2 regions of the Micromonospora sp. NPDC005298 genome follow, and region 2 is predicted to be linked to the other one. Evidence: riboswitches for the same ligand, from Rfam matches in the RefSeq annotation. Region 2 holds a riboswitch; the other holds the start of a gene.

Region 1 (15,242 bases), on a different contig from region 2:
GAGCCGGGGCAGGAAGCGTTGCTTCTGCTCGGCGGTGCCGAACATCTTCAGTGGCTGCGGCACCCCGATCGACTGGTGCGCGGAGAGCAGCGCGCCGATCGCCGGGCTGACCGAGCCGGCCAGCATCAACGCCCGGCAGTAGTGCAGGTTGCTCAACCCCAGCCCGCCGTACTGCCTGTCGATCTTCATGCCGAACGCGCCGAGGTCGGCCAGGCCGTGGTACACGGAATCCGGAATGGACGCGTCGCGCTCTATCGCCGCGCCGTCCACCTCGGAGGCGAGGAAGGCGCGGAACCGGCCGAGGAACTCCTCGGCGCGCGCCACGTCGTCCGGGTCGGAGCGGGGCCACGGGTCGATGAGGTCGAGCCGGAAACGGCCGAGGAACAGCTCCTTGCCGAAGCTGGGTCGGTCCCAGGTGGACTCGCGGGCGGCCTCGGCGACCTGCCGGGCCTCCTTCTCGGTGACCTGCCCGGCCTCGGCGGGCAGCGCCGAGGCGGCACCCGTGGTGGTTTCGGAGTCGGGGCCGTCCGGTGCCGGTCGGCCGTTGTGCGTCGTGGTCACGGCTGCCCCCTCGAAACTCGGTGCGGCTGCATCGACGTGCGCGACTACCCGCCACGCTACCCCCGGTTGTTACCCAGGGGTAGCGCCGCGTGCGGATCGTCGCGCGATCAGCGATCGGTGAGGGTTTCCGGGTCGTCGTCCTCGTCGTCGATGTCGTCCTCACCCCAGTTGCGGCGGGCGAACGGCAGGATCATCCAGAACATGAGGAACCACAGCCCGGTCAGGGCGCTGAGCAGGAAGGCGATCGGCCGGTCCAACACGAAGTCGGTGATCAGCAGCACCGCGCTGACCATGGCGATCAACATGAAGGCGAGGCCACCGGTGGCCATCCGGTGGGCGAAGCGGACCAGCTCCGGCTTGCGTCCCTGCCGGAACAGCGCCCGGTGGAACGCGACCGGTGAGATGATCATCGCGGTGGCGGCGGCCGCCGCGAGCAACGCCACGATGTAGACGTCACGCTGGAACTCGCTGGTGCGGGTGAACCCGTTGCTGAACGGGAGGGTGAGCAGAAAGGCGAAGAGGATCTGCACGCCGGTCTGGGCGACCCGCAACTCCTGCAACAGGTCGGCGAAGTTGCGCTGCCAACGCTGCTTCTCGGTCTCCTTCGACACGCGCTACCTCCGGTGAGACGCTACTGCCGACGGCTCCAGCCGTCGGCAGCAACGCCAATGCCCCACCCGGCCGAGCGTGAAACAGGTTCACGACACCTCCCGGCCACCTGCCGGACATACTCAGGAGCCGCGCCGGATCCGGCCCGCGTACCGGGCCTCCAGCGCGTTGTTGTGCGCGTCGCCGTCCGGGATGTTCGCCGACAGGTAGACCGGGGGCCGCTCCCCCGCCGCCAGCAACCGGGCCACCACCTCCACGGTGACCTGCTGGGCCAGCAGCGCCGCCGTGATCGAGGAGACCGCGCCGACCGCACCGCCGCCGGGCAGCGGCAGCGTCGCGTCGCCGTACGGGGCGCCGTTGTCGAGCACCACGTCGGCGACGTCGGCCAGTTTGCGGCCGGACGGGTGCCGGGAGGTCATCCGGCCGGAGTGCTGCGCGGAGGTGATCGCCACCAGGGCGTGGCCGCGCTCCTTCACCAGCGCGGCGAACTCCACAATCGCGCCGTTGACCCCCGAGTTCGAGGCAAGCACGAACACGTCGGTGGGCCGCACCGGGGTCAACTCGTACAGCCGGTGCGCCACCGCCGGGTCCCGCTCCAGCAGCGGGCCGAGCCGGTCGGCCGGTTCGCCGCCGCGCAGCACCAGGTCGCGCAGGGCGATCCGGTTGGTCGGCACCAGCCCGCCCGCCCGTCCGGCGATCTCCATGGCGAGGGCCTCCGAGTGGCCGGTGCCGAACGCGTGCACCACCCCGTCGGCACGGACCGCGTCGGCGATCAGGTCGGCGGCGCGTCCCACCGCCTCCCGCTGACTCGCGGCCACCCGGCCGATCGTCTCGGTCACCACGGCCAGGTAGTCCTCGGCACTTACCGTCATGCGTCCTCCGTCGTCTGGTTGCGGCCGGCTCAGGCCGTTCCGTTGACCCGGGCCAGGATCGCCTCGGCGAGCGGGCCGGGGGCGGCGTCCGGGATCCAGTGGGTCACCCCGGTCAGGGGTACGAAGCGGTAGTCGCCGGTCACGTTGGCGGCGCACGCGTCGGCGGCGGCACGGCCGATCGCGACGTCCCGGTCGCTCCACACGTACGTGGTGGGCACGCCGACCGGGCCGACGCCGGCCAGGTCGGACCCGGACATCGCCCGATACCAGTTCAGCGCGGCGGTGAGCGCGCCCGGCTCCCGCATCGGGTCGGCGTAGCGGTCCACCCGGGAGCTGTCGCCGACGCCACCGAGCATCTTGCGCAGGGCCGTCGCGTTGAGGGCCAGCAGCACCTTCTCCGCCTTGCCCGGCATCCGGAACAGCGCCATGTACGACGAGCGGGCCTTCTGCTGCCGGTCGGTACGCAGGGCGTGCGCCATGGCGGCGGGATGCGGCACCGACACCGCGGTGAGCGTACGGACCCGCTCCGGATGCCCGGCGGCCACCGCCCAGGCCACCACCGCGCCCCAGTCGTGACCGACCAGGTGCACGGCGTCCAGGCCGAGCGCGTCGAGCACCGCCACCACGTCGGCGACCAGTTCGGGGATCCGGTACTCGGCAACCGCCTCCGGCCGGGCGCCCGGCGAGTAGCCCCGCTGGTCCAGCGCGTACGTGCGCAGTCCCGCCGCGTGCAGCGCCGGGACGACGTCGTCCCACTCGCCGCTGTGCTGGGGGAAGCCGTGCAGCAGCAGGACGGGTTCACCGTCCGGCGGTCCACCGGCGCGTACCTCGAACGTGAGACCTCGTGCGTCTACCCGCATGATCGTCACCCTACCCAGCCGACGCCCTGCTGGGCTGGTACGCCTTGTCGGTGCTAGCGTCAGCGAGACAACTTCACATCCGACAGGGGAGCGCACAGCGCTGAGAGTGCGGGTACGCCCGCAGACCCTCGAACCTGATCTGGGTAATGCCAGCGCAGGGAGTTCGGTCGACCTCCAGCCGCGCCGCAGTCCGGTGCCACCGGACGCGGCGTGCGTCTTGCCTGGTTCTCTTTCGTGAACTGGGAGCACAGCATGGACAACACCACAAACCGTTGGCGGACCATCGACATCGTGGTCGCCTCGGTGATCGCGGTGGCCTTCGGCGTCATCTTCTGGGCCTGGGGCCTGGTGTGGAGCGCCACCGAGGGGGCGTTCGCCTTCTTCCCGCCGGCGCAGACCCTGCTCTACGGCGTCTGGCTGATGCCGGCCGTCATCGGCGGCCTGGTCATCCGCAAGCCCGGCGCCGCGCTGTACTGCGAGACGGTGGCGGCGGTCCTCTCCGCCCTGTTGGGCAGCCAGTGGGCCGGCACGGTGATCCCGCAGGGCATCGTGCAGGGCATCGGCGCCGAGCTGGCGTTCGCCGCCTTCCGGTACCGGTCGTTCCGCCTGCCGACCGCCGTCCTGGCCGGTGCGCTGACCGGTCTGAGCGCCGCGCTGTTCGACTTCTTCGTCTGGAACGTCGACTACGCGCTTGCCGACTACCGCATCCCGTACGCGCTGCTGACCGTCGTCAGCGCCACCGTGATCGCGGGCGCCGGCGGCTGGCTGCTCACTCGCGCCCTGGCCAACACCGGCGCCCTGGATCGTTTCCCGGTGGCCCAGGAACGCGCCCTGATCTGACCCGCCGGCTGCGGTGGCTCGCGGTGATCAAGAGATTCGCGTCACCAGGGTGCGCTCTTCTGACGCGAACCTCTTGATCAACGGGGAGATGCGGGCTGCTGCTGGTGGAGGAGAAGGAGTAGGGGGGTGGGTTGATGGGCGGCGGGGTGGTATTGCGGGGGTTCGGGTGGCGGCACGCCGGGCGGCGGGCCTGGGCTCTGCGCGGCGTCGACCTGCGGGTGGAGGACGGCGAACGGGTTCTGCTGCTCGGCCCCTCCGGAGCCGGCAAGAGCACACTGCTCAGCGCCCTGGCCGGGCTGCTGCCCGACGATTCCGGCGAACAGGAGGGCACCGTCGAGATCGACGGGCTCGACCCCCGCAAGGCGCGGGAACGGGTCGGCATCGTCTTCCAGGACCCCGAGACGCAACTGGTGATGGCCCGCAGCGGCGACGACGTGGCGTTCGGGTTGGAGAACCGGGGCGTACCCACCGACGAGATCTGGCCCCGGGTCGACGAGGCGCTGCGCCGCGTCGGCTTCCCGTACCCCCGAAACCGCAACACGGCCGCGCTCTCCGGCGGTGAGCAGCAACGCCTCGCCCTGGCGGGAGCGCTGGCCCTGCGACCCGGCCTGCTGCTGCTCGACGAACCGACCGCGAACCTGGACCCGGCCGGCGCCACCCTCGTCCGACAGGCGGTGGCCGGCGCGCTGAACGCCGACACCACCCTGATCCTGGTCGAACACCGGGTCGCCGAGGCGTTGCCGCTGGTCGACCGGGTGATCGTCCTGGAGCCGGGTGGGGGCGTCCGCGCGGACGGTACCCCCGAGGCGGTCTTCGCGGCGCACGGCGCCGCCCTCGCCGCCGAGGGCGTCTGGGTGCCCGGTCACCCCATCGCGCCCCGACCGGCCACCGCCGGCCCCGGAGAGCTGTTGCTCACCGCCGACAGGCTCGGCCTGCCGCCCCGGCTGGGCGCCACCGACCTGGCGGTACGCGCCGGAGAAGCCCTCGCCGTCCAGGGGCCCAACGGCGCCGGCAAGTCGACCCTGGCCCTGCTGCTCGGCGGTCTGCTGCGACCGGGCGCCGGCCGGGTCACCGCGTCCGTCGAGCTGGCCGGGTCGGACCACCGCACTCCCCCGCACCGCTGGCGAGCGCCCGCGCTGGCCCGGCGGATCGGCTCGGTCTTCCAGGACCCGGAGCACCAGTTCGTGACCGGCACGGTCTTCGACGAGCTGGCCCTCGGCCCTCGCCGCACCGGTCAACCCGAGACAGCCGTCAAGGACACCGTGGCAGGGCTGCTGGAGCGGCTGCGACTGGACCGGCTCGCGGCAGCCAACCCGTACACCCTCTCCGGTGGGGAGGCGCGGCGGCTGAGCGTCGCGACCGCCCTGGCCACCGCGCCCCGCCTGCTGATCTGCGACGAACCCACCTTCGGCCAGGACCGGCGGACCTGGCGGGAGCTGGTGGATCTCCTCGCCGATCTGCGCGACGCCGGGCACGGCGTGGTCACCGTCACCCACGACGCGGATTTCGTCACCGCGCTCGCCGACCGCACCGTCACCCTGCACCCGCCCCCGGACGGCAACCGATGATCAGCATCGAACCGATCGCCGCGCCCGACGCGCCCCTGGCCCGCCGCAACCCGGTGGCGAAGGTGGCCGCCGCGCTGGCCTTCTCGTTCATCCTGCTGGCCACCCTGGACCCGGTCGCCCCGGCCATCGCCATCGCGTTCGAACTCGCCCTGCTGCCCCTGTTCGGCATCCGCTACCGGATGCTGGCCCGCCGGGCACTGCCGCTGCTGCTCAGCGCCGCCGGCATCCTGGTCACCCTGGTGCTGTTCGCCGCCGACCGGTCCGGCCGGGTCCTCCTCGACGTCGGGCCGGTCCTGGTGAGCACCGGCGTGCTGCTCACCGCGCTCGGGCTGGTACTACGGGTGTTCGCGGTGGCCCTACCCGGCGTGATCGTCTTCGCCACCACCGACCCCACCGACCTGGCCGACGCACTGATCCAGAACGCCAAGGCACCGGCGCGGTTCGCCATCGGGGCGCTCGCCGCGTTCCGGCTCGTGCCACTGCTCGGACAGGAGTGGCAGATGATCAGCATGGCGCGGCGGGCGCGCGGCGTCGACGCCGGACGCAACCCGCTGGCGAAGCTACGGCTGTTCACCTCCACCGCATTCGCCCTGCTGGTCGGGGCGATCCGTCGCGGCACACGGCTCGCGGTGGCCATGGACGCACGCGGCTTCGACGCCGGCACACCACGAACGGTCGCCCGCCGCCAGCCGTTCACCCGCGCCGACGCCCTCCTGATCGCCGGGTCGGTCGCCCTGGCCGGCGCGGCCCTCACCACGAGCATCCTCACCGGCGCCTTCCGGCCGCTGATCGGCTGAGTCGCCCGCTTTCCTGCGGCGCGCCGACCGGCGCGCCTCACCGCCACGCCGGGATGATCCGCACCGCATCGCGGATGGTGCTGCTTCGCTGGGCGGTGAGGCTGCACCACGAGCATGGTGCAGCCTCACCGCCGGAACAGCGCGGCCGGGTGGGTGCGGGGTCGGTCAGCTGCGCCGGAACGCGTAGCGGCGGCTCTGGCCAGCCTGTCGGCCACGCCCGCCGGTCGAGCGCGTCCCGCCACCCTGCGGCGGGCCGGCCGTCGGTGCCTTCGGTCGACCGGCCGCCTTCGGCAGCTCTGCCACCACCGGCGCGTCGACCACTGCCGGCACGTCGACCTGCGGCGCCAGCTCACCCGGCACCGCCGCCGGCAGAGCCGACCGGTTCAGCACCGCCGACAGCGGCGGCTCGACCAGCACCGGCTCACCCAACGCTGCCGGAAGTGCCGGCTCGACCAGGAGCGCCGGCTCGACCGCGTGATCCACGTCGGGGCGGGTTGGTAGGAGCGCGTCATGGCCGGCCGCCGGGTCCGTGCCGGCGGGCGTCGGTGTGGCGGTACGGGACCTCTTCGGTGTGCGCTTCGCGGGCATCCGGGCCTCCTTCGGTGCCGACCGTCACTGCCGGTCCCGCGCTCCGGGGCCGGTCGGCTCGACTGGTGACCGTCGCGGCCGCGACAGTCGAATCGGGAAGGGACTGCTCACCGGGATCGACAGCGCCAGCACCGCCGCACGGCGGGTGGAGAACGCGGGACGCCCGGGAGCGCACGGACCGCGACGCGGGGCGGCGGACCGGCTCGGAAGATGGGGCGTCAGTTGCGCATGCCCGTACGGTAACCACCGCCCGGCGGACGCGCACCCGAATTACTGGCACGATCGGCACATGCTTGTCGCGTTCTCGATCACCCCGCTCGGCGGCGGTGACTCCGTGGGTGACCTCGTCGCGGAGGCGGTACGGGTGGTCCGCGAGTCCGGCCTGCCCAACCGGACCGACGCCATGTTCACCACCGTCGAGGGCGAGTGGGACGAGGTGATGGCGGTGGTGAAGCGGGCGGTCGACGTGGTGGCAGCGCAGGCGCCCCGGGTGAGTGTGGTGCTCAAGGCCGACGTCCGGCCCGGGGTCACCGATGCCCTCGCCGGGAAGGTCGCCCGGATCGAGGCCCGCCTCGCCGAGGGCTGATCGGCCACTGTGGGCAGCACGGCGGCCACGCCGAGTATCGCTATGTGGATCACCGGTACGTACTGGCGCGTACCGCGATAGGTTCGGGTCAATAGCGGCGGTGAAAGGTGGCGGCACGGATGGCTGAGCAGGCGACGGCGCAGATCGGTGTGACCGGGTTGGCGGTGATGGGCCGCAACCTGGCCCGCAACCTGGCCCGCAACGGCTTCACGGTGGCGGTGCACAACCGGTCACCGGAGCGCACCCGCAGCCTGATCGCCGAGCACGGCGACGAGGGCACGTTCGTGCCCGGCGAGACGATGGCCGACTTCGTGGCGTCGCTGGAACGACCACGCGCGGTGATCGTCATGGTCAAGGCCGGTGCGCCCACCGACGCGGTGATCGACGAGTTGGTGCCGCTGCTCGACGAGGGCGACATCATCGTCGACTGCGGCAACGCCCACTTCGCCGACACCCGCCGCCGCGAGGAGGCACTGCGCGCGCAGGGGCTGCACTTCAGCGGCACCGGCGTCTCCGGCGGCGAGGAGGGCGCGCTGCTGGGACCGAGCATCATGCCGGGTGGCTCCGCCGAGTCGTACGCCAAGCTCGGGCCGATGTTCGAGAAGATCGCCGCGCACGTGGACGGCGTGCCGTGCTGCACCCACGTCGGACCGGACGGCGCCGGGCACTTCGTGAAGATGGTGCACAACGGCATCGAGTACGCCGACATGCAGCTCATCGCCGAGGCGTACGACCTGCTGCGGGCCGGCCTGGACGCGACGCCGGCCGAGATCGCGGAGATCTTCCGGGACTGGAACGACGGCGAGCTGGAGTCGTTCCTCATCGAGATCACCGCCGACGTGCTGGCACACACCGACGCGGCGACCGGCCGGGCGTTCGTCGACGTCGTGCAGGACCGGGCCGAGCAGAAGGGCACCGGCCGGTGGACCGTGCAGAGCGCGCTGGACCTGGGCATCCCGATCACCGGGATCGCCGAGGCGACCTTCGCCCGCTCGCTCTCCGGGCACGTCGACCAGCGCGAGGCGGCCCGCCGGGCATTCCCGGACGCCGGTGAGAAATGGCAGGTCGCCGACCGGGACGCGTTCGTCGAGGACGTCCGCCGGGCGCTGCTCGCCTCCAAGATCGTCGCGTACGCCCAGGGCTTCGACCACATCCGCGCCGGCAGCCAGGAGTACGACTGGGACATCGACCTCGGCGGCACGGCGACGATCTGGCGGGGCGGCTGCATCATCCGGGCCCGCTTCCTCGACCGGATCCGTGAGGCGTACGACGAGCAGCCGGACCTGCCGACGCTGCTGGTGGCGCCCTACTTCGCCGAGGCGGTCGGCGCCGGCGTACCGAGCTGGCGACGGGTCGTGGCCGACGCGGCGCGAGCCGGAGTGCCGACGCCGGCGTTCTCGTCGTCGCTTGCGTACTTCGACGCACTCCGCGCGGAGCGGCTGCCCGCCGCGCTGATCCAGGGTCTGCGGGACAACTTCGGCGCGCACACCTACCAGCGGGTCGACCGCGAGGGCACGTTCCACACCACCTGGGCCGGCGACCGCACCGAATCCCCCGCCTGACGCCACACCCGCGGACCGGCGCGCCGCACACACGAGGTGCCCCACCGCGCACCGCGCACCGCGCACCGCGCACCGCAAGATCGTGCTTGATCCTGGATGTAGTGGCCTCCCGTTGTCGGGAGGCCACTACATCCCTGTTCGAGCGAGATCATGGGAGGCGACGACGCGCCGGCGTCAGGCGACGGTGGCGTGCATCTCCCAGACCAGGATCTCGGCCGGCTCGTCGGCGGTGACCCGCCGGCCGCCGGTCATGGTGAGCCGGGCCGCGTCGCCGGTGCCGAGCGGGCCGCTGCCCTCCAGGGTCACCGTGCCGTTGGGCACGTACAGGTGCACGAAGGGCGCGTCCGGAATGGTGACCTCGTCGCCGGGTGCGAGCCTCGCGGCGTGCAGGGTCGCGTACCGGTTGCGGATCCGGATCGCGGACGCGCCGTCGTACCGTTCCATCCCGGAGGCGATCGGCACCAGCCCGCCGCGGAGCAGTTCGTCCTCGATCTCCAACTGCTCGTAGCCGGGGTCGACACCCTGCTCGTCGGGCAGCACCCACATCTGCACGAAGTGCACCGGGTCGCTGTGCGGCTCCTGGTTGTTGAGCCGCCAGGCGTCGTTTTTCTCCGAGTGCAGGATGCCGGTGCCGGCGCTCATCCGCTGGGCCAGCCCCGGGTAGATCACCCCCGAGTGGCCTGTGGAGTCCTGGTGCACCAGCGAGCCCCGCAGCACCCAGGTGACGATCTCCATGTCCTCATGCGGGTGGGTCTCGAAGCCGGCACCCGGCCGGACCACGTCGTCGTTGTTGACCAGCAGCAGCCCGTGGTGGGTGTTCGCCGGGTCGTAGTGCCGGGAGAACGAGAAGGAGTGCTTGGAATCCAGCCACGAGATCCGGGTGGCGAACCGGTCGTCGGCACGACGTACGTCGACCGCCGGAGCGGGGGCGGTCACCAGGCACGCCGCCCGGAGTCGGGGGTGGATGGCGCCCAGGTCAGCGCCGGCTCGCCGGTGGCCAGCTCGGCGATCTCACCGGTACGCACCTGGGGCGTGTGGCCGAACTCGGCACAGTGCTGCTCGGCGATCTCGGCGCAGATGTCGGCCACCTGCTCGCAGATGGGGTCACCCAGATCCGCCGCGTTCAACGCCATGATCATCTTGTACCGGAGATCCCGCACACCTACCCCCACCACCGAGTGCCACCACCTCCGGACCCTACCGCCGCCCCCACCTCTCCAGCCCTCGAACAACCAACCCCCGCCCACACCCCGCCACCCCATCCCGCCCGCACCCCGCCACCCCATCCCGCCCGCACCCGTACCCCGCTCCGCTCCCCGCCCTCCCCGCCCGCCCGGTGCCGCCTCGCCGCGTCCCACCCCGCGCCGCCTCGCCGCGTCCCACCCCGCGCCCCCTCGCCGTCGATCAAGGAATTGTGGTGGTGACGAAAGTAGCGAAAGCGACCAAGCCGACGACCACCACTCCATGATCAACCGGGCGGGGCCGGGGAGGGCGGGGGCGAAGGGCAGAACGGGGACGGGGCACGACGGGGGCGCGACCGGAGCACGACGGGAGCACCACGGCGGCGCGACGGGAGCACGACCGGAGTACCAAGGGAGCCCGACGGAGCACGACGGGCAGCGCGACCGGGCACGACGGGCAGCGCGACCGGGCACGACGGGCAGCGCGACCGGGCACGACGGCAGCGCGACCGGGCACGACGGCAGCGCCGCCCCGCACTTTGCGTGCGGGGCGGCGCTGGGTGTCTCGGGCGGGGTTGGGTCAGAAGAATCGGCGGCGCTTGGCCTTCTGGGGGCGGATCATGTCCGCACCCCTGGTCAGCAGCCGGGTCGCCCCGGAGGGACCACGCCGGGCCTCCAGGGTGTGGCTGAGCCTGCGGGCGCCGGCGGCGGCCAGGGGAACTGCGACCGCCATCACCGCCCACTGGGCAATGCGCTTCTGGATCATGTGGGTTCACCTCCGTCAGTGGCTTCTGACATCTCTGGTACCCAGGGTGACCGGTTGGTAAGCCTCAGACCGTGGGGGCCACCGGGTTGGGCAGCGCACCGCCGAACCGCCGGTCGCGCTGGGCGTACAGCTCGCACGCGTACCAGAGATGGCGGCGGTCGAAGTCGGGCCAGAGCGTGTCGAGGAAGACCAGCTCGGCGTACGCGGTCTGCCAGAGCAGGAAGTTGGAGATCCGTTCCTCCCCCGACGGGCGCAGGAACAGGTCCACCTCGGGGATCTCCGGGTGGTAGAGGTACTTCGCCACGGTCTTCTCGGTGACCTTCGCCGGGTCCAGTCGGCCAGCCGCCACGTCCCGGGCGATCGCGGCGGCAGCGTCACCGATCTCGGCCTGACCGCCGTAGTTGACGCAGAACTGGAGGGTGAGCGTCGAGTTGCCCTGGGACATCTCCTCGGCGGTCTGCAGCTCGGAGATGACGCTCTTCCACAGTCGTCCGGGCCGACCCGACCAGACCACCCGGACGCCGAGGTCGACGAGTTGGTCGCGGCGGCGGCGGATGACGTCCCGGTTGAAGCCCATCAGGAACCGGACCTCGTCCGGCGAACGCCGCCAGTTCTCGGTGGAGAACGCGTACGCCGACAGGTAGGGGATGCCCATCTCGATGGCGCCTTCGATGGTGTCGAAGAGGCTGTGCTCCCCCGCCTCGTGACCCTTGGTGCGGGGCAGCCCGCGGTCCTTGGCCCACCGCCCGTTGCCGTCCATCACCACCGCCACGTGCCGCGGCACCGCCTCGCTGGGCAGGGCCGGTGGCCGGGCGCCGGACGGGTGGGGTGTCGGTGGCGTCGGCTCACGCCGGCTGGCCCTGGTGGATCGTCGGATCACTCGGCTCTCTCCCTGCTCGCACCGTCCGCTCCGGCCTCGACGTCGCCGCCGCGCGGCCGGAGCATCGCCGCCCCACCACCGCCGGGCGGCGGGGCCGTGCCGGCGACCGAGGGACCCCGGTCGACCAGCGGCAGCGAGCGTAGCGCGCGCTCGAGGTGCCACTGCAGGTGCGCCGCGACCAGCCCACTGCACTCCCGTCGTACGCCGGTGTCGGTGGCGTCGGCGATCACCCAGTCGCCGGTGGTCAGCGCGGACATCAGGTCGATGGTGGCCGGGGCGGGGTGGGCCGCGCCGGGTGGGCGGCAGTCCGGGCAGACGGCGCCGCCGGCCGGTACGGAGAACGCCCGGTGCCGCCCGGGGGTGCCGCAGACCGCGCACGCGATGAGCGCGGGCGCCCAGCCGGCGAGGGCCATGCCGCGCAGCAGGTACGCGTCGAGGACCAGGGTGGTGTCGTGCTCGCCGCGGGACAGCGCCTTGAGCGCGCCGACGGTGAGCTGGAACAGCCGCAGCGACGGCTCCCGCTCGACCGGGGTGAGCCGCTCGGCGGTTTCGGCGATCGCGCTCGCCGCCGTGTAGCGCGGGTAGTCGCCGAGGAACCGCTTGCCGTACAGGTCGATGCCCTCGACCTGGCTGACCGTGTGCAGCGAGCTGCCGTGGTTGCCCTTCGGGTCGCCGGCGAGTTGGAGGTCGACGTGGCCGAACGGCTCCAACCGGGCGCCGAACTTGCTTGTGGTGCGGCGGATCCCGCGGGCCACCGCGCGCAGCCGGCCGTGTCGGCGGGTGAGCAGCGTGATGATCCGGTCGGACTCGCCGAGTTTCTGCACACGCAGCACCACCGCGTCGTCGCGGTAGAGCTGTCGGCGATACCCGGCCATCGGGCCATTCTCCCTCGGGGTGTGAAATCAGGGTCGGTTCGGGGTGGACGCGCGGAGGAACCCCGATGCGCCGCGCGCCTGCCCGGCCGTAGCGTGCTGGCCATGGCACTGCTCGAAACCACCGCAGCCGTCCGCCGTCGCGCCGCGGCCCCCGTCGCGCTGGGGATGACCACCGCCCTCATCTTCCTCGCCGGGTGCGACAACCTCTCGTTCCGCCGGCTCGACTACGACGACACCGAGATGGTGAAGATCACCACGATCCGGATGCTGGGGGGCTCCGGCGACATGGTGGTGCGGGGCACCGGCCCGGCCGGTGAGGCGCGGATCAAGCGGGTGGTGCGGTACCAGGGGGGCGAGCCCAAGGCCCGGTACGAGATCAAGGGCAGTGAGCTGATCCTGGACAGCGACTGCGGCAACCGGTGCAGCGTCTCCTACGAGGTGACCGTGCCGGAGGGCGTGACCGTGCAGGGCGAGTCCGGTTCCGGGGACGTCGAACTGAGCAAGATCGGTACGGTCGATCTCCGGCTGGGGTCGGGGGACGTGCGGATCACCGGCGCCACGGGAGCGGTCGGTGTGGAGACCGGCTCCGGCAACATCGAGGTCAGTGAGGCCAGCGGGGCGGTCCGTCTGCGCGCCGGGTCCGGTGACATCACGGCGCGACGGCTGGGTGGTTCGACGGACGCCGAGGCCGGCTCCGGGAACGTCACAGTCGAACTGGACACGCCGGCGGCGGCACGCGCGCACGCGTCCAGCGGCGACGTGACGCTGCTGGTGCCGCAGGGCAGCTACCAGGTTCGTTCCAGCACCGGTTCCGGCGACGCCAAGGTGACAGTCGCCGACGATCCGGCCGCGTCCCTGGTGCTCGACGGGTCGGCCGGCAGCGGCAACGTCACGATCAGCCAGCGTTGAGGTCGACGGTCGTCGCTTTCCCGGGCACCCGCTGCGCGGGCACGAGGGCCGGTCCGCCGGCCGGCGCGGCACCCGTTCCGCCGGCCGGCGGCGGCACACCGGACCGGGCAGCCGAGCCGACCGGCGCGGCACCCGGCCGGGAAGTCGGTCCGGCCGGCGCGGCAGCGGACCGGGCAGCCGACCCGGCCGGCACGGCACCCGGCCGGGAAGCCGACCCGGTCGGCACGGGCGGGGCACCCGGGATCAGCTCCGGTGGCCGCCGGGCGGCGACGTCCTCGACCCACCCGACGGCCAGGGTGACGATCCCGACCAGCGCGAAGACGAGCAGAATCCGGATGGCCAACCCCACCAGGTTCTGGTGCGACCAGCCGACCACGTCGACGAGCGGGGTGAGCGCCACCACGAACGGCATGTGCCAGAGGTAGACCGTCAACGCGCGTCGGTTGAGCACGGTGACCGCGCGGTCGGCCAGCCGGCTGCGCTCCAGCCAGGGGATCCCGGCCGGCGCCCGGCCGAGCACGACCAGGATGAACGCCGTCGACCAGAGGGCGTTGCCGAGCTGGTTGTCGTTGAGGTCGTACCCGCGCGGGCCGGGATGCGCGACGATCCACGCGCCGCCGCCCACCGCGAGCGCCAGCGCCAGCGGGTACAGCACCCGGCCCGCGAGTCGGCGCAGCATCCCGGCGTGGTGGGCGAAGCCGAGCAGCCACGCACCGAAGTACAGGCCGAACTCCCGCAGCACCGGCGGCGCCGGGTAGATGCCCACCTCGATGGCCACCAGCAGGAGGTACGGGGCCAGCAGGGTGGGCAGCGGCGCCCTGCGGAACAGCCAGAACGCGACGGGTGAGGCGAGCACGAACCACAGGTAGTCGCGCAGGTACCAGATGATGCTCAGTGCCAGGGCGCCCCAGTTGTTGGCCGGCGGGTCGGCGATCGGGAACAGCCACAGCAGCAGGCGAGGGCTGACGGCCAGCCCGCTGAACAGCATGGCCGGGACGAAGACCGCCGCCAGTACCCACAGTGACGGCAGCAGCCGGCGCAGCCGGCGACCGACCGCGGCCGGTCCGGACCGGGTGAGCGACGCGGCCATCAACGAGCCGGCCAGCGCGAACATCACCGACATGGCGGGGAAGACGAGGGTCAGGGTCGCCCACCCGGTGACGTGGTAGACGACCACTCGGACAATGGCCAGGAAGCGGAGCAGATCGAGGTACCTGTTGCGCATCAGCCTGCATCTGGGTCGGGGGCGCGGGGGTGTACTTCCCCTACCCTGCGCGGCACCGACGCCAAACGGCCGGCACCCCGACCAAACGTGAGCCCGGCCATCGGTACGACCGGAAAAGATCATGGACCCGTCCGGCCGGGCCCACGAGGTGGATCAGAAGCCCAGCTTGCGCAGTTGCTTCGGGTCGCGCTGCCAGTCCTTCGCCACCCGCACGTGCAGGTCCAGGTAGACCCGGGTGCCCAGCAGCTCCTCGATCTGGCGGCGGGCGGTGGTGCCCACCTCCTTGAGCCGGCTCGCCTTGTGACCGAGCACGATCGCCTTCTGGCTCGGCCGTTCCACGTACAGGTCGGCGTAGATCTTCATGACCTGACCCTCGGGAACCATCTCCTCGACGACCACCGCGATCGAGTGCGGCAGCTCGTCGCGGACACCCTCCAGCGCGGCCTCCCGGATCAGCTCCGCGACCAGCACCTGCTCCGGGTCGTCGGTCAGCATGTCGTCCGGGTAGAGCTGCGGGGACGGCGGCAGGTACTTGGTCATCACGTCGACGAGCGTGTCCACCT
Region 2 (15,242 bases):
CGCTCCACCGCGCTCACCACGCCGAGCCGGTGGCCGCTCGTGGCGACCAGTACCGGGTCGACGACGAGGCGTGGCAGCCGGCCGTCCCGGGCGGCCTCGGCCACCACGTCGGCGACCGCCGGTGTGCCGAGCATTCCCGTCTTGACCGCGCCGACCGTGAAGTCGTCGAGCACGCTGTCGAGCTGTTCGGCGACGGTTCGCGGCGGCAACGGCAGCACGGCGTCGACACCCCGCGTGTTCTGCGCGGTGACCGCCGTGAGGACGCTCGTGCCGTACGCCCCGAGCGCGGCGAAGACCTTGAGGTCGGCCTGGATACCCGCGCCGGCACCTGAGTCGGAACCGGCGATGGTCAGCACGGTGCTTGGGGTCATCGTCTTTCCTTGGTTGCGGTTGAAGGCTGCGGCCGACCGTGCCTGCGAACGACCGCCTCGGCACAGGCGCTGGTCAGGGTGGTGGCTACCTCGGCTGGGTCTTCCGCGCGCATGAGTGCGCCCAGCACCGCCACTCCGACGGCTCCCGCCTCGACGCAGGCGGTCACCTGCTCCGGGGTCTCCACTCCCCCGAGGGCCAGGACGGGCACCGGGCTCGCCTCGACCAGACTGCGCAGCCCCGCAGCGCCCAGGGGCGGGCCGTAGCCGGGTTTCGTCCTCGTGGGATGCACGGGCGAGAGGGTGGCGTAGTGCTCGGTGGTCAGTCGGTCCAGCTCGGCCCGGTCGTGGCAGGAGCGGCCGACCAGCCCGTGGACCGGTGGCGGGTACGGGCCGGCGGCGGGCAGGTGGACGGCGTCGCCGCCGAGCGGGTCCGGGCCGGCCACGACGAGGGTTCCGCCGACGTCGGCGAGGATCGCGCGCAGGTCGGCGGCGAGGGCGGCGCGCTCGGCGCGGGGCAGGTCCTTCTCCCGCAGCACCACCCACCGCACTCCCCCGGCCACGGCCCCCGCCACCACCCGGTCGAGCCCGGCCCGCGCGGCGAGCCGATCGGTGAGCACGACAACCCCGGACGGCGGGGTCACAGGTCCGGTCTTCCCTCGTCGGGGCTGGATGCCAGGGCGTGGAAGCGGCGGGCGATCCGTCCGGCGCCGGCGGCCAGGCGGCCGGCCTCGACGGCGTACCGCATCGCCGTGGCCATCGCCACCGGATCGGCGGCCCGGGTGACCGCGCTGGCCAGCAGCACCGCGTCGCAGCCCAGCTCCATGGCCAGGGCCGCGTCGGACGCGGTGCCGATGCCGGCGTCCAGGATCACCGGCACGTCGACGCTCTGCCGGATGAGCCGGATGTGGTGCGGGTTGCCGATGCCGAGCCCGGAGCCGATGGGCGCGCCGGCCGGCATCACGGCGGCGCAGCCCACGTCGGCGAGCCGGCGGGCGAGCACCGGGTCGTCACTGGTGTACGGCAGGACGGTGAACCCGTCGGCGACCAGCTCCTCGGCGGCGCGGAGCAGTTCCACCCCGTCGGGCAGGAGGGTCCGCTCGTCGCCGATCACCTCCAGCTTGACCCAGTCGGTGTCGAACGCGTCCCGGGCCAGTCGGGCCACCTTCACCGCCTCGGTGGCGGTGTGGCAGCCGGCGGTGTTCGGCAACAGTCGTACGCCGCAGCGGTCCAGCAGCTCCAGCAGCCCACCGCCGGTGCCGGGGGCGGTGTCCACGCGGCGCAGGGCGAGGGTGACCAGCTCGGTCCCGGACGCGCGGATCGCCTGCTCCAGCACGTGCAGGTTCGCGGCACCGCCGGTGCCGAGGATCAACCGCGATCCGAACGTCTCCCCACCCAGCTCCAACGACACGCCGCTCACCCGCCCTGCGCGGCGGTGAGCACCTCGACCCGGTCACCGTCGTGCAGCACCGTGACCGGCCAGCCGGCCCGGGGCACCACCTCGCCGTTGACCGCCACGGCCACTCCCCGGTGCTGCGGGGCCACGTCCCGTACGAGGTCGGCCACCGAGGCGCCGCCGGGGACGTTGCGCCCGGTCCCGTTCACCGTCAACTGCATGGGTCCTCCTGGTCGGTGCGGGCCGTGCCGGGGAACCGGTCGGGCCGAAAGGGCGCGAGCAGCGGGTCGGGTACGCCGGTGAGCACCAGGTCGGCCATCAGGTCGGCGGTGACCGGGGTGAGCACGATGCCGTGCCGGTGGTGTCCGGTGGCGGCCAGCACGTCCGGCCGGCCGGGCAGCGGTCCGAGGATCGGCGCGTTGTCCGGGGTGCCCGGTCGGAGCCCCGCGACCGCCTCGACGAGGTCGTACTCGGCCAGCTCGGGCAGCAGGTCGACGCCGGCGCGGAGCAGTCGCAGCACGGCACCGGCGGTGACCGTGGTGTCCGTGCGTTCCTCGACCGTCGCGCCGAGCACCACCTCGCCGTCGACGCGGGGCACCGCGTACACGTGCTCGCCGTCGGCGTACCCCCGGATGACGTGCCGGAAGCCCGGCGCGACGCCGCCGGGTGCGCGCAGCCGGAGGATCTGGCCCTTCACCGGCCGCACCGGCAGCCCGGTGAGGGCGGCGGCGCCGCAGCCGGCCGCGACGACAGTGACGCGGGCGTCCAGGTCGGACAGTCGGCGGACCGGTCGCGGCACGAGCACCGCGCCGGCCCGCCGCGCGGCCGTGCGCAGAGCCGGCACCAGCAGCCGGGGGTCGACCTGATGGTCGGTGGGCGCGAGCGCGCCGCCGCGCACCCTCGGCGCGAGCGCCGGCTCGCGGTCGCGCAGCCCGCTGGGCAGCAGCGGGGTCACCGGCAGACCGAGACCCTGCTGGTACGCCCACAGCCGCCGCGCCTCAGCCAGGTCGTCACCGGTCAGGCCGACCATCAGGGTGCCCTCGGTCCGGTAGCCGAACTCGACGCCTGTCGCCTCGGTCAGCTCGGCGGTGAACGCCGGCCACCGGGCCGCGGACGCCAGCAGCAGCCCGGTCAGCTGCCGCTCACCGAAGTACGCCTCGGCGACCGGGGAGAGCATGCCGGCGGCCACCGCCGAGGCTCCCGACCCGGACGCCTGGTCGTGCACCGCCACCCGCAGGCCTTGGGCCGCCAACCGCCAGGCGACGGCCAGCCCGATCGGCCCGGCCCCCACCACCGCCACGTCGGTGGCGGTGTCCTCGCCCGTCACGCCAGTGCCCGCAGCAGTTCGGCGGTGGCGCGGGCCGGATCGGCGGCGGTGGAGAGCGCACCGACCACGGCCACCCCGTACGCCCCGGCCGCGCGCAGCGCCGGTACGCGGGCGGCTGTCACTCCGCCGATCGCGATGACCGGGACGTCGACCGCGTCGGTGACCGCGCGTACTCCCTCGGGGCCGATGGGGTCGGGCAGTCCCGGTTTGGTGCTCGTGGTGTGGCACGGCCCGACGCCCAGGTAGTTGGCCCCGGCGACGACCGCGTCGACCGCGGTCCCCGGCTCGCGGGCGGTGGCGCCCAGCACGCCGGTGGGGCCGAGCACGTGTCGGGCGGCGGTGACCGGCAGGTCGTCGGCTCCGACGTGACCGCCGGCGGCACCGGCCGCGAGCGCCACGTGCAGGCGGTCGTTGACCAGGCAGGTCGCCCCGTACGGCGCGCAGAGGGCCAGCACGGCACGGGTCAGCTCGTACGCCGCGCGGTCGGTGGCGGAGTCCTCGACGCGGACCTGCACCACCAGGTCGGCGCGGGCCGCCGTGAGGGCGGCGCGGACCACGCCGAGCGGGTTGCACCCGGCTCGGGTGTCGGTGATCAGATGCAGTCGTCCCAGGGACGGCACGGCAACGCTCCTCCCTGCGCCGGCATTACCCGGATCAGGTTCGACGGTCGGGGGCTGTCAGCCCCCCTCTCAGCCCGGTACACCGGGCTCCCGTGGGTTACTTGCGTGTCACCGTACGACAGATCCGCCAGCCTGCCAAGGGAGGGGTCGACGGGCCTGCGCGACCAAATCGACCGGGCGCTTTCTCCCGGTCCTGTTCGGAATGTCGCCCCCCGTTGCAGAACCGTTACCCGCCGGCATCTTGCCGGACATCGAGCGAGCCGAATTAATTTGTTCAGCGATTCGACAAAATGCCGGCGTGGACGCCCTGGCACGGCATCCCCACCGGCTCCATCCGGGACGGTCTTCGGCGAGCCGACCCCCGCGTATTCCTGTCCACTTGCGACATTGGAGGCGGCGTGTCCCGTTCTCGTCGTGCCCGCGTACCCATCACCGCGACCCTCATCTCCCTGGCCCTCGCCTCGACGACCCTGCTCGGGTCGCCGGTGCAGGCGGCTCCCGCCGCAGCCCAGATCCCCCCGCGCGACGCGCAGGCCGCTGCCCCGGTCACCCAGGTGGTGCCGAAGGCGCCGAAGGCCGCAGCCGCCGACCCCTACTCCGTGCTGGTCTTCTCCAAGACCGCCGGCTTCCGGCACGACTCCATCCCCACCGGCATCGCCGCCATTCAACAGCTCGGCGCCGCCAACGGATTCACCGTGGACAACTCCGAGGACGGCGCCGTATTCACCGACGCCAACCTGGCGAAGTACAAGGCGGTGGTCTGGCTCTCCACCACCGGTGACGTGCTCAACGCCGAGCAGCAGGCCGCGTTCGAGCGTTACGTGAAGGCCGGCGGCGGCTACGTCGGCATCCACGCCGCGTCCGACACCGAGTACAGCTGGGCCTGGTACGGCGACCTGGTCGGCGCGTACTTCGCCAACCACCCGCAGAACCAGCAGGCCACCGTCAAGGTGGAGGACCACGCCCACCCGTCCACCGCCGAACTTCCGGACCGCTGGTCCCGGTTCGACGAGTGGTACAACTTCCAGACCAACCCGCGGCCGGACGTGCACGTGCTGGCCAGCCTCGACGAGAAGAGCTACACCCCGGGCGCCGGCGCGATGGGCGCCGACCACCCGACCGCCTGGTGTCAGGACTTCGACGGCGGTCGCTCCTGGTACACCGGCGGCGGGCACACCCGCGAGTCGTACGCCGAGCCCGAGTTCCTGGGCCACCTGCTCGGTGGCATCCAGACAGCGGCCGGCGTGGTCGACGCCGACTGCGGCGCGTCGAAGACCTCGAACTTCGAGAAGGTCGCCCTGGACAGCAACACCAGCAACCCGATGGAACTGGACATCGCCCCCGACGGGCGGGTCTTCTACATCGAGCGCGACGGCCGGGTGCAGATCATCAAGCCGGACACCGGCAACACCGTCACCGCCGTCGACCTGGACGTCTTCACCGGAAACGAGGACGGCCTGATCGGCATCCGGCTCGACCCGGACTTCGCCACCAACAAGTGGGTGTACCTGTACTACGCCCCCAACGACGGCGTCACCCGCAACCTGCTGTCCCGGTTCACGGTGACCGGCGACACCATCGACCTGGCAAGCGAGAAGCAGGTGCTGCGGGTGGACACCCAGCGCAACACCTGCTGCCACGCCGGCGGCAGCATGGCGTTCGACAGCGCCGGCAACCTCTACCTGGCCACCGGCGACAACACCAACCCGTTCGAGTCGAGCGCGTACGCGCCGCTCGACGAGCGTCCGGGCCGCCAGGACTACGACTCGCAGCGCACCTCGGCCAACACCAACGACCTGCGCGGCAAGGTGATCCGGATCCACCCGGAGGACGACGGGACGTACACCGTCCCGGCGGGCAACCTCTTCGCGCCGGGCACCGAGAAGACCCGTCCCGAGATCTACGCGATGGGCTTCCGCAACCCGTTCCGGATCGGCACCGACCCGAAGACCAACACGCTGTACGTGGCGGACTACGGGCCGGACGCCAACGCGGACAACCCGAACCGGGGCCCCCGCGGCCTGGTCGAGTGGAACATCGTCACCCCCGGCAACTACGGCTGGCCGTACTGCACGGGCACGAACGAGGCGTACAACGACTACACGTTCCCGTCCGGACCGAGCGGCCCGAAGTTCGACTGCGCGGCACCGGTGAACAACTCGCCGAACAACACCGGCCTGACCAACCTCCCGCCGGTCGTCCCGGCCACCGTCGACTACGGCTACGCCGGTGACGCCCGGTACCCGGAGATCGGCGGCGGCGGCGCACCGATGGGCGGCCCGGTCTACCGGTACGACGCCGACCTCAACTCGACCCGCAAGTGGCCGGCGTACTACGACGGCAAGGCGCTGCTCGGCGAGTGGAACCAGAACAAGATGTACACCATGCAGGTGACCGCCGACGGCAAGTCGCTTGTGGACATCAACCAGCTGCTCACCGGCATGACGATGGTCCGGCCGATGGACTTCGAGTTCGGCCCGGACGGCGCGTTGTACCTGATCGAGTGGGGCAGCGGCTTCGGCGGCAACAACGACAACTCGGGCGTCTACCGGATCGACTACACCGCCGGTGACCGCGCGCCGATCGCGGCGGCGTCCGCCAACCCGACCTCGGGTCCGGCACCGTTGACCGTGGCCTTCTCCAGCGCCGGATCCCGGGACCCGGACGGTGGGACGCTCACCTACGCCTGGGCCTTCGGCGACGGGCAGACGTCCACCGAGGCGAACCCGACGCACACGTACGCCACGGCTGGCAACTACACCGCCCAGCTCACCGTCACCAACCCCAAGGGCCGTACGGCGGTGGCGAACGTACCGGTCACCGTGGGCAACACCGCGCCGACGGTGACCATCGAGTTCCCGCCGGACGGCGGCTTCTTCAACTGGGGCGACCAGGTCCGCTACTCGATCACGGTGACCGACCCCGAGGACGGTCAGATCGACTGTGACCGGGTGCAGCTCCAGGTGCTGCTCGGCCACGACGAGCACGCCCACCCGCTGGAGCAGCACACCGGCTGCACCGGCACCGTCCAGACGTCACTCGCCTCCGGGCACGGCGCCGAGGCGAACGTGTTCGCGGTCTTCGAGGCCACCTACACCGACGAGGGTGGTGCCGGCGGGTCCGGCGCGCTGACCGGCCGGCAGATCGAGATCCTCCAGCCCAAGCAGAAGCAGGCCGAGTACTTCACCGCCACCGGGCGCGCCCCGGTGAGCACCGGCGGCGGCGACGCCGGCGTGCAGCGGGAGACCGGCGCCGACACCGCCGGTGGCGGCCAGAACATCGCGTTCATCGAGGACGGCGACTGGTGGTCGGTCGCCCCGGCGGACCTCACCAACATCACCGAGATTCGGTTCCGGGCCGCCTCGGCCGCCGCCGGCGGTCGGATCGAGGTCCGGGCGGGCGCGGTGGACGGGCCGGTGGTCGCCACGGCGACCGTGCCGGCGACCGGCGCGTGGCAGACGTACACGGACGTGAGCGCACCGGTCACCGGCGCCGCGAGCGGCTCGCTGTACTTCGTGGCCCGGGACCCGAGCGGCGGAACGGGTTCGCTGTTCAACGTCAACTGGATGGACTTCGTCGGTCGGGGCGTCACCGAGAACGCGCCGCCGGTGGTCACCGCCACCGCCACCCCGGCCACCGGCACCGCGCCGGTCACCGTGGCGTTCGACGGCACGGCCACCGACGCCGAGGGCGACACCCCGCTGACGTACGCCTGGGACTTCGGTGACGGCGGCACGGCGTCCACGTTGGACGCCAGCCACACCTACGCCAGCCCGGGCACCTTCACGGCCACCCTCACGGTGACCGACAGCAAGGGCGCCAGGTCGTACGCCACAGTGCCGGTGCGGGTCGACGCCCCGGACACGTCCTGCTTCGGGGCGCGTTCGGACGACTTCAACGGCAACAGCCTCGACAAGGCTCGCTGGTCCAGCGTCATCCGCGAGAACCAGCTCTACTCGGTCGGTGGCGGCGCGCTGCGGCTGCCCACCGGCGTGGGTGACCTCTACGGCGCCCGCAACGACGCCACGAACCTGGTGCTCCAGCCGGCACCGACCGGCGCGTGGCAGATGACCACCAAGGTCACCCTCCCCGTCACGGCCAACTACCAGCAGGCCGGCCTGCTGGTGTACGGCGACGACGACAACTACGCCAAGGTGGACCTGCTGTACAACGGCAGCCGTCGGGTGGAGTTCATCCGGGAGACGGCGGCCACGCCACGCAACGAGGCCGCCGACGCCACCAATGCACCGGCCGGTGACACCGTGTACCTGCGGATCACCAGCGACGGGACGAACCTGACCGCCGCCGCCTCGGGCGACGGACAGACCTTCACCCCGGTCGGCCGCTCGGCCGCGCTCGCCGGCATCACCAACCCGCGGATCGGGGTCTTCGCGCTCAACGGAGGCACCGAGGCACCGGTGGTCGACGCCGCGTTCGACTCGTTCCAGGTCACGCCGGACGCCCCGGCCGGCCCGGTCGACCCGTCGGACGAGTTCACCGGCGACACGCTGGACAAGTGCCGGTGGGACGCCATCACGCGGGAGGACCCGAACGGTTACCGGGTCATCGGTGGCGCGCTGCGGATCGACGTGCCGAACGGTGACATCTACGGCACCGACAACACCGGGCCGAAGAACTTCATCCTCCAGACCGCGCCGTCCGGCGACTGGACCCTGGAGACGAAGGTCGACGGCAGCCTGCTGAACGAGCAGTACCAGCAGGCCGGTCTGCTCGTGCAGGCCGACGACGACAACTACCTGAAGTTCGACTTCATCGCGGACAACCAGGCCGGCCAGGCGGTGACGCGGCGGATCGAGTTCCGCAGCGAGATCGCCGGGGCGGTGCAGAACCCGCAGCCGGAGGCGGCCAACCTCACCTCGGCGGTGTGGCACCTGCGGCTGGCCCGCACCGGTGACACGTTCACCGCGTCGTACTCGGCCGACGGGACGACCTGGACCGCGTTGGAGACGTTGACCAACAGCGCGGTGGGTGCCACCCCGAAGGTCGGGTTGTTCACCCTGGGCGCCAACCAGACGGCCTCGAAGACCGTCGCGTTCGACTACTTCCGGTTGAGCACGACTGTCGCCGACGAGACCGCGCCGGTCACCACGGCGACGGTGTCCGGCACCCCGACCGAGGGGTGGTACACCGGGCCGGTGACGGTGACCCTCACCGCCGCCGACGAGGCCGGCGGCAGCGGGCTCGCCAGCACCGAGTACCAGCTGGACGGTGCCACCACGTGGACGGCGTACACCGCTCCGGTGACGGTCAGCGGGGACGGCGAGCACGAGCTGCGGTTCCGCTCGACCGACGAGGCGGGCAACGTGGAGGCGACGAAGACCGTCACAGTCAAGATCGACACCACCGCGCCGGTCACCACCGTCACGTTCGCTCCGGCGAACGACGCCGGTTGGCACAACGGGACCATCCCGGTGGTGCTGACCTCGACCGACGCCGGCTCCGGGGTCAGGACGGTGGAGTGGTCGCTGGACGGTGGCACCTGGACGCCGTACACGGAGCCGGTCGAGGTGACCGGTGACGGGCAGCACGAGCTGCTGTTCCGGTCCACCGACAGGGCCGGCAACGTCGAGACGCTCAAGTCGGCGGTGCTGCGCATCGACGGCACGAAGCCGACGCTGCTGGTCTCCGGTATCGCCGACGGCCAGCTCTACGGTGACAGCCAGGACGTCCGGGTGTCCTGGCAGGCCGTCGACCCGACCTCGGGCATCGCGTCCGTGGTCGGCACGTTGAACGGCAGGGCGTACGCCAGCGGCACCCTGCAGGCCATGTACGAGCTGCCGCTCGGCCTGCACGAGCTGACCGTCACCGCGACCGACAAGGCGGGCAACACGACCACCTCGACGGTCCGGTTCTTCGTCACCACCTCGTTCCGGGACATGCAGAACCTGCTAGACCGGTTCAAGGCGACGGGGCGGCTCTCGGCCAAGGCGCACAAGCAGTTGACGGCGAAGCTCGACGCGGCCCGCCAGGCCGAGGCGGCCGGCAACGACGCCAAGGCGATCAAGCAGTTGACGCAGTTCCGGACGCTCGCCGCCGACGCCACCCTGGTGGCCGAGGCGGAGGTCCGGGACGTCCTGGTCCGGGACGCCGACGCCATGATCGTCCGGCTTGGGGGCACGGCCAGCAAGGCCGGAGTCAAGGCGAACGACGGCGAACCGGTCAAGGGCGCGGGACGGCTCGGTGGCGACGCCACCCGGTTGGCGCCCGGTCGCCAGCTCTGATCCGACGAGGCCCCTCCCCGGCGCTGCGGCGCCGGGGAGGGGCCTCCCTCATCGGTAGTGGGGAGATGTCCGTGACGGGTATCCGCAAGCTGGCCGCCGCCGTGTTCGTGGGGCTGGCCCTGACCCTGTTCGCCGCGACCCCGGCCGCGGCTCGGGCCGACAAACTCAAGCTGACGGTGGCCGGCGACGGGGCCGAGGGGGTCACCATCCAGGCCACCTACGCCGACGGTCGTCGACTCGACAAGCTGGTACGGCTGGTCCTCACCGCCACCGGCCCGGACGGGCAGAAGGTCGGCCCGCTGCAACTGGAACCGCAGCCCGAGGGGCAGGGCTTCTACAGCAGCGGTCCGGTGCTCTCCGCCGGCGCCTGGAGGGTGACGGTGACCTCCCCCGCTCCGCTGCCCGGCGAGGCCACCGCCACCGTGCGGGCGCGGCCCGCGCAGACGCCACCGGCACCCGCGCCGGTCGCGGTGACCACGCCAACGGACGACACGGGCGGCGCGAACTGGTGGCCGTTCGCGGCGGCCGGTCTGGTGCTCGTCGCCGCGGCGATGGGGGTGGCCATGCTGTTCGGCAGGCGGCGCGGTACGCCGGACGACTGATCGGCCCGGCATCAGAGAAACAGGCGAACGCCGTGCCGGATGCCCTCTTCAGATCGACTGTCGTTCGGGAGTGGAGGCGGCGGTGGAGGTGCTGGTGGCGTCGGCGGTGTCGGAGCGCCGGTGACGCACCTCGGTCGGTAGCACCGCCAGCGCGACAAGCGCGCCGACCAGGCCCGTCGCGGCGAAGCCCCACGCCGGTGCGGAGGCATCGATCACCGCTCCGGCCAGGGGGGCTCCGAGGGCCACCCCCACCGTCATGGCCGAGCCGTGCAGGCCCATCGCCTCACCTCGGACGTTGGCCGGCACCAGGCGACTCACCGCGTCGGCGGTGGCGGCTACGGTCGGCGCGGTGAGCGCCCCGGACGGCAGCAGCACCAGCGCCAGCAGCCACCACTCGCCGCTGCCCAGACAGGCCGGAATGGTGACCAGGCCAAGCACCACGGCGAGGCCCACCGACGACACCGGCCGGGACAGCGCGCCGTAGGTGAAGCCGCCGACCAACGAGTACGAGGCCCAGAGCGCCAGCACCACACCGCTCCAGTCGACCTGACCGGCGTCACGCAGCACCGCCACCACTGTCACATCGGTGCCGGCGATCACCAGAGTGCCGGCCGCGCCACCGACGAGCAGCCCGACCAGCCGTGCGGTCAGCCACCGTCGACGGGGCGGCGGCGGCTCCGTCGTCGTCTCCTCGTCCCGTGCCCGCGTTGGTGGGTTGAGCACCAGCAGCGCGAGTCCGGTCAGCACGATGCCACCGCCCACCGCGTACATGGCCAGGGTGGGCGAGACCGTGGTGGCCAGGGCCACAGCCGCCGCCGGCCCGATCATGAAGCTGAGCTCCACCGACATCGAGTCCAGCGCGTACGCCTGACGGCGTTGGGCCGGCGGGACCAGCGCGGCGATCGACTGCCGAACGACGGAGAAGACCGGGAGGGTGAGCAGCCCGCCAACGAACGCGGCGCCGAGCAGGAGCGGGTACGGCAGGACCGGTGCCGTACCCCAGAACAGCGCCTCTGCGACCGTGGTCAGCAGCAGCATCGGCCGCAGGCCACGCCTGTCGACAAGCCGCCCGAGCAGTGGGGCACCGAGCGCCGAACCGACCGTCAGCGCGGCCCCGACGAGTCCGGCGGCGAAGTAGCCGCGACCGAGATCGAGTACGTGCAGCGTGACCGCCACGGCAGTGGCCGCCACCGGCACCCGGGCCAGGATCGCGACCAGCAGCAGTGGTCGCAACCCTGGCAGCGCGAGCGCGTCCCGGTAGGGCGTCAGATCCACCATGCGGCCGACCGTATTACCGGCCCCGGCGGTCGGGCGAGCGGTCCGATCGCACGATAAACAGTGCTCAGAGGCCGATCGCGCCGAGACAGTCACCGCCCCTGGGCGACGTAGAGGGGGACGCCGCACCCCCGTCCAGAGCCGCGTCAGGGACCTCGGTGCGGACCTTCCACAAAGGAAGGGCGATCAGCCCGGATCGACCTCAGGCCCACTCCGTGTGATGTGCGCCACATACCGCTGATCGCTGTCGCGACCCCGACCCCGAGGGCTCAGAGAACGGCGCGCAGCGCGGCCAGATCCTCGTCGCTGGGCTCCCAGGTGCCGGCGGCGGCGTTCGCCACCACCTGCTCGGGCGTGGTGGCCCCGGCGATCACCGAGGTCACCGCCGGCTGGGCGGCCAGCCCACCGATCGCCACCTGGAGCATCGTCAGACCCCGCTCGGCCGCGTACGCCTCGATCGCCTCGATGGTGTCCCAGTCGGCGGCGGCGAGCCGATCGGCGTACCGGCCACCGCCGGAGAGCCGGCTGCCGGCGGGCGGCTGCTCGCTGCGCTTGTACTTGCCGGTGAGCAGGCCATTGGCGAGCGGGAAGAACGGCAGCATGCCGAGGCCGAACCGCTCGCACGCCGGGATCACCTCGGTCTCCACCGAGCGTTCCAGCAGGCTGTAGTGGTTCTGCGCGCTGATGAAGCGGGACCGCCCGTTGGACGAGGCCACCCAGTCAGCGTCGGCGATCTGCCAGCCGGCGAAGTTGGAGTTGCCCAGGTAGCGCACCTTGCCGTCGCGGACCAGGTCGTCCAGGGCGGCGAGGGTCTCGTCGATCGGGGTGCCCGGGTCGGGCTCGTGCATCTGGTACAGGTCGATGTGGTCGGTGCCGAGCCGGCGCAGCGACGCCTCGACAGCACGGGCGATGTAGCGCCGCGCGCCACGCGCGCCGAAGTCCGGCCCGTTCAGGCCGTTCATGTCCATGCCGAACTTGGTGGCCACCACCACGTCGTCGCGGCGACCCTTGAGGGCCTGCCCGAGCAGTTCCTCGGAGCCGCCCTGCGGTTCGCCGTAAATGTCGGCGGTGTCGAACAGGTTGATTCCGGCGTCCAGGGCCGCGTCGACCACCGCGCGGGTGCCGTCGAGGTCGAGCTTCCGGCCGAAGTTGTTGCAGCCGATGCCGACCACGGACACCACGAGCCCGGAGTCGCCCAGCCGGCGATAGGTCATCTCAGTCACGAGATCCACCCTATGCCCAGCGAAGGAAGGGCACCTTACTAGCGCCTAGGCGCTAGTAAGGTGCCCTTCCTTCGCGCTCAGCCGACGTCCCAGACCGGCTCCGGGGTCTCCACCACCTCGTTGTCGCCCCGGAACAGCACGAACCGGTCGAAGGACCGGGTGAACCAGCGGTCGTGGGTGACCGCGATCACCGTTCCCTCGAACGCGTTCAGCCCGGCCTCCAACGCCTCGGCACTGGCCAGGTCGAGGTTGTCGGTGGGCTCGTCGAGCAGCAGCAGGGTCGCCCCGGACAGCTCCAGCAGCAGCACCAGGAACCGGGCCTGCTGGCCACCGGAGAGCGTGCCGAAGCGCTGGTCGCCCTGCCCGGCGAGCTCGTACCGGCTGAGCACCCCCATCGCCGCGTGCCGGTCCATCCCGGTGCGGTGGTCGTCACCCCGCCAGAGGATCTCGACGAGGGTCCTGGACATCAGCTCCGGCCGGTCGTGGGTCTGCGAGAAGTGCCCGGGACGGACCCGCGCGCCGAGCCGGGCCGTGCCGTCGTGCGCCACCGGGGCGAGCGCGCCCGCCCCGTCGACCGGCCCGTTGGCCGGGTCCGGGTCGGTGCCGCCCCGGGCCAGCAGCCGCAGGAAGTGCGACTTGCCGGTGCCGTTGGCACCGAGCACGGCGACGCGGTCGCCGTACCAGATCTCCAGGTCGAAGGGGAAGGTCAGGCCGTCCAGCTCCAGCTGCTCGCAGACGACCGCGCGCTTGCCGGTCCGCCCGCCGCTCAGCCGCATCCGGATGTCCTGGTCCTTCGGGGGTACGGGCGGCGGCCCGGCCTCCTCGAACTTGCGCAGCCGGGTCTGCGCGGCCTGGTACCGCGAGGCCAACCCGTCGTTGTACGCCGCCTTCTGCTTGTACATCAGCATCAGCTCGCGGAGCTTCTGATGCTCCTCGTCCCAGCGTCGGCGCAGCTCGTCGAGGCGGGCGTGCCGGGCGACCCGCGCCTCGTGCCAGCTGGCGAAGCCGCCCGGGTGCACCCAGGCGCTGCCGCCCTCCACGGCGACCACCCGGTCGGCGCTCTGGGCCAGCAGCTCACGGTCGTGCGAGACGTAGAGCACCGACTTGGTCGACTCGCGCAGCCGCGCCTCCAGCCAGCGTTTGCCGGGCACGTCGAGGAAGTTGTCCGGTTCGTCGAGCAGCAGCACCTCGTCGGGGCCGCGCAGCAGCAGCTCCAGGGCGAAGCGTTTCTGCTGGCCGCCGGAGAGCGTGCGCACCGGACGGACCCGGGTGGCGTCCCAGGGCTTGTCGAGCACGATTGTCGAGACGGTGTCGAAGAGCACCTCGGCGTCGTACCCGCCGACCTCGCCCCAGGCGCCCAGCGCGTCGGCGTACGCCAGCTGGGCCTTGCCGGCGGCGGTGCTGTACTTGCCGCGGACCTCGGCGGCCCGCATGTCCGCCTCGGTCTCGGCCAGTCGGAGGCCGGCGTCGCGCAGCGCCGGCGGAGCCAGCGACAGGGCCAGGTCGGCGAGTGTCGACTCGTCTCCGATCATGCCGATGAACTGGCGCATCACGCCCAGGCCGCCGGCTCGCGCGACGACTCCGGTACGCACCGGCAGGTCGCCGGCGACCATCCGCAGCAGCGTCGTCTTACCCGCGCCGTTCGGCCCGACGAGGGCGACCTTGGCGCCCTCGCCGACCCGGAACGACACGTCGGCGAAGAGTTCCCGACCGTCGGGCAGGATGTGCCCGACTCCTGCCACGTCCACGTATCCCACGCCGGGATCCTGCCGCAGACGGCGGCGGGGGCATATCCATTTACCGGGTGACCCGCAGCACCCGGAAGCCCTTCTGGCTGGCGTGCCGCTCGACCTGCCAGCCCTGCTCGGTGAGCCAGCGCTGGAGCGAGTCACCGCCGAGGTGCCGGGCGACAACCAGCCAGCCGACGCCGTCCGGGGCGAGCCGGGGCAGCCAGCGCAGCAGCAGCTCGTGCAGCTCCTCCTTGCCGATCCGGATCGGCGGGTTCGACCACAGCTCGGCGAACGTCAGGTCCGCCGGTATGTCGTCCGGCGCGCTCACCCGGACCCGGTCGGCGGCGCCGATCCTCGCCGCGTTGGCGGCGGTGAGGTCGCGGGCGCGCGCGTTGACGTCGACGGCCCAGACGGTGCTCGCCGGCGCCATGTCGGCCAGGACGCACGCGATGGGGCCGA

Evidence for each region. Region 2 has a riboswitch for thiamine pyrophosphate ahead of thiE (thiamine phosphate synthase). Riboswitches for the same ligand answer to the same signal wherever they lie in the genome.
Region 1: linked by a shared signal. The riboswitch ahead of ABZS77_RS27380 (ECF transporter S component) and the one ahead of thiE (thiamine phosphate synthase) in region 2 are both predicted to bind thiamine pyrophosphate.

What each region holds. Positions count from the first base shown of each region.
Region 1 is NZ_JBEXGP010000030.1:36,874-52,115, reverse strand. It holds gene ABZS77_RS27400 (acyl-CoA dehydrogenase family protein) at 1-561, opposite strand, end outside; gene ABZS77_RS27395 (DUF6328 family protein) at 669-1,172, opposite strand; gene ABZS77_RS27390 (SIS domain-containing protein) at 1,293-2,042, opposite strand; gene ABZS77_RS27385 (alpha/beta fold hydrolase) at 2,072-2,902, opposite strand; TPP riboswitch at 2,977-3,081, shown strand; gene ABZS77_RS27380 (ECF transporter S component) at 3,155-3,742, shown strand; gene ABZS77_RS27375 (ABC transporter ATP-binding protein) at 3,877-5,310, shown strand; gene ABZS77_RS27370 (energy-coupling factor transporter transmembrane component T) at 5,307-6,107, shown strand; gene ABZS77_RS27365 (hypothetical protein) at 6,273-6,695, opposite strand; gene ABZS77_RS27360 (MTH1187 family thiamine-binding protein) at 6,985-7,281, shown strand; gene gndA (NADP-dependent phosphogluconate dehydrogenase) at 7,401-8,843, shown strand; gene ABZS77_RS27350 (pirin family protein) at 9,018-9,779, opposite strand; gene ABZS77_RS27345 (thioredoxin reductase) at 9,776-10,003, opposite strand; gene ABZS77_RS27340 (hypothetical protein) at 10,605-10,790, opposite strand; gene ABZS77_RS27335 (isoprenyl transferase) at 10,855-11,667, opposite strand; gene recO (DNA repair protein RecO) at 11,667-12,545, opposite strand; gene ABZS77_RS27325 (DUF4097 family beta strand repeat-containing protein) at 12,648-13,454, shown strand; gene ABZS77_RS27320 (acyltransferase) at 13,441-14,679, opposite strand; gene era (GTPase Era) at 14,833-15,242, opposite strand, start outside.
Region 2 is NZ_JBEXGP010000012.1:30,948-46,189, reverse strand. It holds gene thiD (bifunctional hydroxymethylpyrimidine kinase/phosphomethylpyrimidine kinase) at 1-371, opposite strand, end outside; gene ABZS77_RS18345 (thiamine phosphate synthase) at 368-1,012, opposite strand; gene ABZS77_RS18340 (thiazole synthase) at 1,009-1,788, opposite strand; gene thiS (sulfur carrier protein ThiS) at 1,785-1,985, opposite strand; gene thiO (glycine oxidase ThiO) at 1,976-3,091, opposite strand; gene thiE (thiamine phosphate synthase) at 3,088-3,711, opposite strand; TPP riboswitch at 3,706-3,815, opposite strand; gene ABZS77_RS18320 (ThuA domain-containing protein) at 4,110-9,953, shown strand; gene ABZS77_RS18315 (hypothetical protein) at 10,025-10,555, shown strand; gene ABZS77_RS18310 (MFS transporter) at 10,604-11,833, opposite strand; gene ABZS77_RS18305 (aldo/keto reductase) at 12,100-13,062, opposite strand; gene ABZS77_RS18300 (ATP-binding cassette domain-containing protein) at 13,131-14,810, opposite strand; gene ABZS77_RS18295 (methyltransferase) at 14,851-15,242, opposite strand, start outside.